DNA from 3 places in the Sphingopyxis sp. SE2 genome. Region 1 is predicted to be linked to each of the others. Evidence: riboswitches for the same ligand, from Rfam matches in the RefSeq annotation. Region 1 holds a riboswitch; each other region holds the start of a gene.
The links. Region 1 has a riboswitch for cobalamin ahead of OVY29_RS01995 (TonB-dependent receptor domain-containing protein). Riboswitches for the same ligand answer to the same signal wherever they lie in the genome.
Positions count from the first base shown of each region.

Region 1 (2,263 bases):
GGCGATCGGGCAGGCGGTCGCGAAGGTCGCGAGCGGCGAGATCGCGGTGGCGCTCGCGGGCGGGGTCGAGTCGATGAGCAGCGCGCCCTTCCTCGGCGATCGCGCCGGATATTACACCAACGACGAATTGCCGCCGCGCGCGCGCTTCGTGCCGCCGGTGCTGGCGGCCGACCGGCTGGCGAACAGCGAAGGCATCGCGCGCGCCGAACTCGACGCGGTTGCGCTCGCCTCGCAACTGAAAGCTGCTGCTGCGGAAACCGATCCCGCCCTGCAAGCCTCGCGCGTCGCGACCGGCGCGCTCGACGGCGAGGAGTGTATCCGGCCGCAAACGAGCGCGGAATCGCTCGCCGCCGCACCGGCGGCCTTTGGCGAGTTGCAGGCGCAATATGCGGGCGCACTCGAAGGCGCGACCTTTGAACCGCTGCACAGTATCGCGCATGCACCGCCGATCTGCGATGGCGCGGGGCTGGCGCTGGTCGGCGGCGACGGGCTCGGCATCGCGCCGCGCGCGCGCGCGGTCGCCTTTGCCGAAAGCGGCGGCGACCCTGCTGCTTCGCTGACCGCGGGGTTCGCGGCGATGGACAAGGTGCTGACGCGCGCCGGGCTGACGCTCGGCGAGATGGACCGGATCGAGTTCATGGAAGCGTTCGCGGTCACGATCGCCAAATTCATGCGCGACCGCGATGCCGATCCGGCGCGCGTCAATGTCAGCGGCGGCCATCTCTCCAAGGGCCATCCGATGGGCGCGAGCGGCGCGATCCTGACCTCGACCTTGCTCGACGCGCTCGATGCGTGCGGCGGGCGTTATGGACTGGTCGTGCTGACCGGCGCGATGGGGGTCGGCGCGGCGATGGTGGTCGAGCGGGTGGCTTAGAACCAACTCCTCCTGTGGCGGAGCCATGGGGAGGTGGCAGCCCGGAGGGCTGACGGAGGGGCATTGGCGCTACGGTTTCGGCCCCTCCACCACCGCTTCGCGGCGGTCCCCCTCCCCATCGCTTCGCGACAGGGAGGATTGCGTCTCGCAAAAGCCGATTGCGCAAAAGCGTGGCTGCGCTATGGGCGGCGCGTGCGGGGCTTGCCCCGCGCATGATCGCGCCGGTGCCCGAAAGGGCTTAAAATGGGAACGCGGTAAAGGGGTTCGTCCTGAACCCCCGAAGCCGAGGCTGTCCCTGCAACTGTAAGCGGCGAGCGCGATGCACCGGTTCGAGGCTTTCGGACCAGCCACTGGGATCATCCTGGGAAGGCGTGCATCAAGCCCAGACCCGCGAGCCAGGAGACCTGCCGGCGTGGGTCGCTCAATGCCATGGCCCAGGGAAAGGCCGCGGCACGGAGGATTCCGTCGAGCGACGACCAGGCGGCTGGAGCCGCCTCGGTGCGGTGCCGCAGGCGTTACGCCACTTGCGACGCCGGCATCGGTCGATCGCGTCCCACGCAGTCGGCAGGCTCCGCCTTCGTTGCCGGCGTGCAGGGACTTCCGATGTTGAAATTTGCGACCATTTCTCTTTTGACACTGGCAACGGCAACACCGGCGCTTGCCGAAACCGTCGATAGCGAGCGCGGAGACGATATCGTCGTCACCGCGTCGGGCATCGAGCAGCCGCGCGACGAAGTCGGTCAGGCGATCACGATCATCGACGCCGACACGATCGCGCGGCGCCAGTCGGTCGATGTCGTCGACCTGCTCGCGACCACGCCCGGCGTGCGCTTCAACCGGTCGGGCAGCACCGGATCGGTCGCGAGCATATCGCTGCGCGGCGCCGAAACAACGCAGACGCTCGTGCTGATCGACGGGGTGAAGGTCAACGACCCGAGCGGCATCGGCGACGGATATGATTTCGGCCATCTGCTGACCGGCAATATCGACCGGATCGAGGTGCTGCGCGGGTCGAACTCGGTCGTCCACGGCAGCCAGGCGATCGGCGGCGTCGTCAGCCTGATGACCGCAACCCCGGCCGAAGGCTTCGCCGCCGATGCCTCGGCCGAATATGGCTATAGCGATACTTTGAATGCCAAGGCCGATGTGTCGGGCACCGCCGGGGCGATTTCGGGCGGGATCGGCGGGGCCTATTTCCGCACCGACGGCATTTCGTCGGCGGCGGTCGGCACCGAGAAGGACGGATACAAGAATTTCGCAGGCAACGCGCGGCTGAAGGTCGCGTTCAGCGACGCGCTGAGCCTCGACCTGCGCGGCTATTATATCAACGCCGACCTCGATTACGACAGCTTCTTCGGCGCGCCCGCCGACAGCGCCGACGTCGCCAAG
Region 1 is NZ_JAPMXW010000001.1:455,769-458,031, reverse strand. It holds gene OVY29_RS02000 (acetyl-CoA C-acyltransferase) at 1-874, shown strand, start outside; cobalamin riboswitch at 1,080-1,301, shown strand; gene OVY29_RS01995 (TonB-dependent receptor domain-containing protein) at 1,478-2,263, shown strand, end outside.

Region 2 (2,263 bases), 3.4 Mb from region 1:
GCAGACGCGTTTCCGCCCAAGCAAGTCCGCCGAGGACGACGAGCATCGCTTCGCGCCTGGCGCGCAATCGATTGCGCCGACGCGGATCGCCTTCATCGGCACCGGGTCGACCGCATCGGCGAGCGAGCTGGTGATCAATTCGATGCTGCCCTATCTCGGCACCAATATGACGCTCGTCGGCAGCAACACCTTTGGTAAGCCGGTCGGCCAGATCGCGCTCGACAAGGCCGAGTGCGACGACCGGATGCGCGTCGTCGCCTTCGCCACCGGCAATGCAAGCGGGCAGAGCGACTATTACGACGGGCTGGCGCCGAAGATCGCGAACAGCTGCGCCGCGAACGACGATCTGGGCTTCCCGCTCGGCGACCCGCGCGAGGCGTCGATCCGCGCCGCGATCGACTTCCTTGCCGGCAACGCCTGCACGACGCGGATCGCCGACGCGAACGCCCGCACGGCGTCGAGCGACCGCCGTTTCGCGGTAGCGGCCCCGCCGACAATGCTGGTGCCCGACCGCCCGAGCGCGGCGCAGCGCGAATTGCCGGGGCTGTTTTAGGATCGATCGACATTCAGCCCATGGCGGCCTGCAAATGACTCGCGGCGAAGGGTGTTCAGAGGCACGTGACTCTGAAACACGATCTCGCCGGTGCCTTGGAACGAGGCCTTGAGATCCCGGCCTTCGCCGGGATGACGGAAAAATCATAAGCAAATATGATCCGAGAGGCGATTGACCGCCGCCTCCGAATAAGGCTAACGGCCGCGGCAAGCGACAGGTTCTCCGGCGACGGAGACGAAGAGGGAACGGGAAAACCCCGGCTGCCCCTGCAACTGTACGCGGCGAGCCATCGGCCATACGCCATTGGGACCCCGGTCCCGAGAAGGCGGCCGACCGGCGCCGACCCGCAAGCCAGGAGACCTGCCCGTCGCCGTCGTCTTTCGCGCGGACAGGGTGTGCCGGGCGGACGGGGGTGAACCCGCATGACGACAAAGCTGGCTGCGCAGGTGCGCGGGCGATGTCGTGCGTCCCCGAAGGACGACCGATCGGCCGCGCGCATGGGCGGCATTGTCGATGGGTTTGTCCAATGTTCAAAGTGATTTACCGAAGTTCGATCTGTCTCGCCGCCGTCGCGGCTTCCTCCACCGCCTCCGCCGAGGAGACGGCGCATGCGGTCGCCGCCGATGCCGACAGCATCACCGTCACCGCGACGCGCGCGCCGCTAACGCTCGACGAGATTCCGTCGTCGGTCGCGGTGCTCGACAAGGACGCGATCGACCGCGCGCAGGATATCGGCGTCACCGAACTGCTGCTACGCACCCCGGGGATCAGCATCTCGCGCAACGGCGGTTACGGCACCTCGACCTCGCTGCGTATCCGCGGCGCCGAATCCGAACATACGGTGACGGTGATCGACGGGGTCAAGCTCAACGATCCCTCGTCGACCGGCGGCGGTTTCAACTTCGCCAATCTGCTCGTGGGCGACATCGACCGGATCGAGGTGCTGCGCGGGCCGCAGTCGATCCTGTGGGGTAGCCAGGCGATCGGCGGGGTGATCAATATCGTCACCGCATCGCCGGAAAAGGAACTCGAAGGCAGCTTCGACCTCGAGGCGGGGTCGCGCGAGACGGTGAGCGCACGCGCCGCGATCGGCGGGCGCACCGGCCCCTTGAGCTGGCGCCTCGGCGGCCAGCGATTCGCGACCGACGGCATTTCGTCGCACGCCAAGGCGTTCGGCGGGGTCGAGCGCGACGGCTATCGCAACAGCAATGTTTCGGGCCGCGCCGAACTGGCGCTCGCCGACAATGTCAGCGCCGAGGTGCGCGGATATTATTCGAGCGGCCGGGTCGAGTTCGACGGCTTCAACACCGACAGCAGTGATTATGGGCAGAACAAGGAGTTCGTCGGCTATGCGGGGCTCAATTTTGCCCTCGCCGACGGGCGATTCCGCAATCGTGTCGCTTTTGCCTATACCGACACCAACCGCGACAATTTCAACCCCGACCGCGCACGTCCGCGCAGCTTCGAGGCCGACGGCAAGAACAAGCGCTGGGAATATCAGGGCGGCTTCGACTTGACCGACCGCATCACCGCGATTTTCGGGGTCGAGAATGAACGTTCGGACTTCCGCAGCCGTTCGCCGTCGGCGTCGCTTGGCGTCCCGCTTCCCGATTTCGTTCGCGGCAAGGCGGAAATCACCAGCATCTATGGCCAGCTCGGCATCGAGCCGGTGGACGGGCTGACGCTCAATGGCGGCGTCCGCCACGACGA
Region 2 is NZ_JAPMXW010000001.1:3,876,272-3,878,534, reverse strand. It holds gene OVY29_RS18405 (S41 family peptidase) at 1-553, shown strand, start outside; cobalamin riboswitch at 752-936, shown strand; gene OVY29_RS18400 (TonB-dependent receptor plug domain-containing protein) at 1,080-2,263, shown strand, end outside.
Region 2: linked by a shared signal. The riboswitch ahead of OVY29_RS18400 (TonB-dependent receptor plug domain-containing protein) and the one ahead of OVY29_RS01995 (TonB-dependent receptor domain-containing protein) in region 1 are both predicted to bind cobalamin.

Region 3 (2,263 bases), on a different contig from region 1:
ACGACGAAGCGCTGATCGGGGCTCTCGAGGCTCTTGAAGGTCAGGACCTGCTGTCTTCGCCAACAGTCATGGCCGAGGTTCTGCGTGCGCAGCCCCACCGGGTCATGCTCTCGCCTGCCGGACGGATCGAAGTCTTCCAACCGATTCCGCCTCCGGATGGGAAATCGCCGGAAGGCCCGCACACCCATCTGCTTGCCAAGCTTATCGGGAAGGGTCGGCCACATGGCGCCAACGTCCCCATTCCGGATGGCTATCAGTCGATCCTGAACATTCACCCTCGCTCACCTTGGCGGAACGCACTGGGTGAACGGCACGATTTCGTGCCCGATACGGACACCGCCTTTTCACCTATGCTTGAACGCTTTGGCCTTGATCAGGATCGTGCCGTGGACGCACATATCCGCACCGCTGTGGCTGAAGGCGCAAACCCTGAATTCTTTGATTGGCCCGACACACGGCGGGGCCGAACGAAAGCCCGCATCGTCCTGCGCCGTCTTGCCGCTGCCGGTCACGAGCACGTGGGTCCCTGGCGCGTCTGGTTCGACCGCGCTCCCGTTGAAACCGATGAAACGGAACAGTGAGGTTGCGCCTGCAATTTCAGCGCGAACTTTGATTGGCATGATCGAAGTTTGGGTCTAGAGATATTCAATGATGATGCGGGTTTGCCCGTGCCATCGATGATCGCGCCGGTGCCCCCAACGGGGCTTAATCGGGAATGCGGTGCGGGAGCGTAGCTCCCAAATCCGCGGCTGTCCCTGCAACTGTAAGCGGATAGCGCGATGCACATTTTTCCTGCGCGTGCAGGAAAAGCCACTGGACCGCGCATGAACGCGCATCTGGGAAGGCGTGCATCAAGCTGTGACCCGCGAGCCAGGAGACCTGCCGGCGCTCTGGTCGCTCTTGCCCGGGTCCAGGGGATGGCCAAGGCACGGTACTCTTCCGTCTGAGCGACGAAGCTGTGCGGCTGGGGCTGCACGGCCGCGTGGTTTCGGGCGTCTGTCGCGCCAGCCCGTTGTCGCGCGCCGACCGGACCTGTCCGGCAAGCCCTGCCCGGTGTCGCTCTGGCGCGCGGAGGAACTGCCATGTCGGACCTGTCAAAGGTACCCGTCACGATCATCACCGGCTTTCTGGGTGCCGGTAAGACCACGCTGATCAGCCACCTGATCCGCAACGCTGGCGGACGCCGATTGGCTGTGGTCGTCAATGAATTCGGTACTCTGGGGGTGGATGGGGACATCCTACAATCCTGCGCCATTCCCGATTGCCCGGCGGAAAACATCGTCGAACTGGCCAACGGCTGCATCTGCTGCACCGTGGCGGACGATTTCATTCCCACCGTAGAGCGCCTGCTCGCGCTTGATCCGCGCCCTGACCATATCCTGATCGAGACATCAGGGCTGGCCCTGCCCAAGCCCTTGCTCAAGGCCTTCGACTGGCCGGCAATCCGCAGTCGCATCACGGTGGATGGCGTCCTTGCGCTGGCCGATGCCGAAGCGGTTGCTGCCGGACGGTTTGCCCCCGATCTTGCAGCGCTGGAGGCCCAGCGCGCCGCAGACCCGGGGATCGACCACGAAACCCCGCTGTCCGAAGTCTTCGAGGACCAGCTTGCCTGCGCCGATCTCGTTTTGCTGACCAAGGTTGATCTGGCCGGACCTGACGGAGTCGCTGCCGCAAGGGCAGCCATTGCGGCCGAAGCACCCCGCCCCGTGCCTGTGATCGAGATAGCCGAAGGGATTGTCGACCCTCGCGTGATCCTTGGACTTGGAGCTGCCGCCGAAGACGATATCGCTGCCCGGCCCTCGCATCACGACAATGAGGATGATCACGAGCACGACGATTTCGACAGCACCGTCATCGCGCTCGGCGAGATTGCCGATCCCGCCGATTTGGTGGCGCGTATCGAAACGCTCGCCCGCGACCATCGCATCCTGCGGGTAAAAGGCTACGCTGCCGTGACTGGCAAGCCCTTGCGCCTCTTGGTGCAGGCCGTCGGGTCGAGGGTTCGTCACCAGTACGACCGCCCATGGCGCCCCGATGAGCGGCGCCAGACCACCCTGGTCGCCATCGCCGAGCATGACGATATCGACGAGCCTGCCATTCGCGCGGTGCTGGCAGGCTAAGCTAGGCCGTGCACGTCATCTTTCGCGAAACGCATGGGATGGAGGAAACGGCCATCCCACAGGATCTGGGGCAGGAGCCTGCGGATCTTGTCGTCCTGTCCTTCTCGGACAGCGATCTTGGTGCGTTCGCGGAAGGCTGGCGC
Region 3 is NZ_JAPMXW010000009.1:383,824-386,086, forward strand. It holds gene OVY29_RS24405 (DUF6925 family protein) at 1-581, shown strand, start outside; cobalamin riboswitch at 671-902, shown strand; gene cobW (cobalamin biosynthesis protein CobW) at 1,083-2,120, shown strand; gene cobN (cobaltochelatase subunit CobN) at 2,129-2,263, shown strand, end outside.
Region 3: linked by a shared signal. The riboswitch ahead of cobW (cobalamin biosynthesis protein CobW) and the one ahead of OVY29_RS01995 (TonB-dependent receptor domain-containing protein) in region 1 are both predicted to bind cobalamin.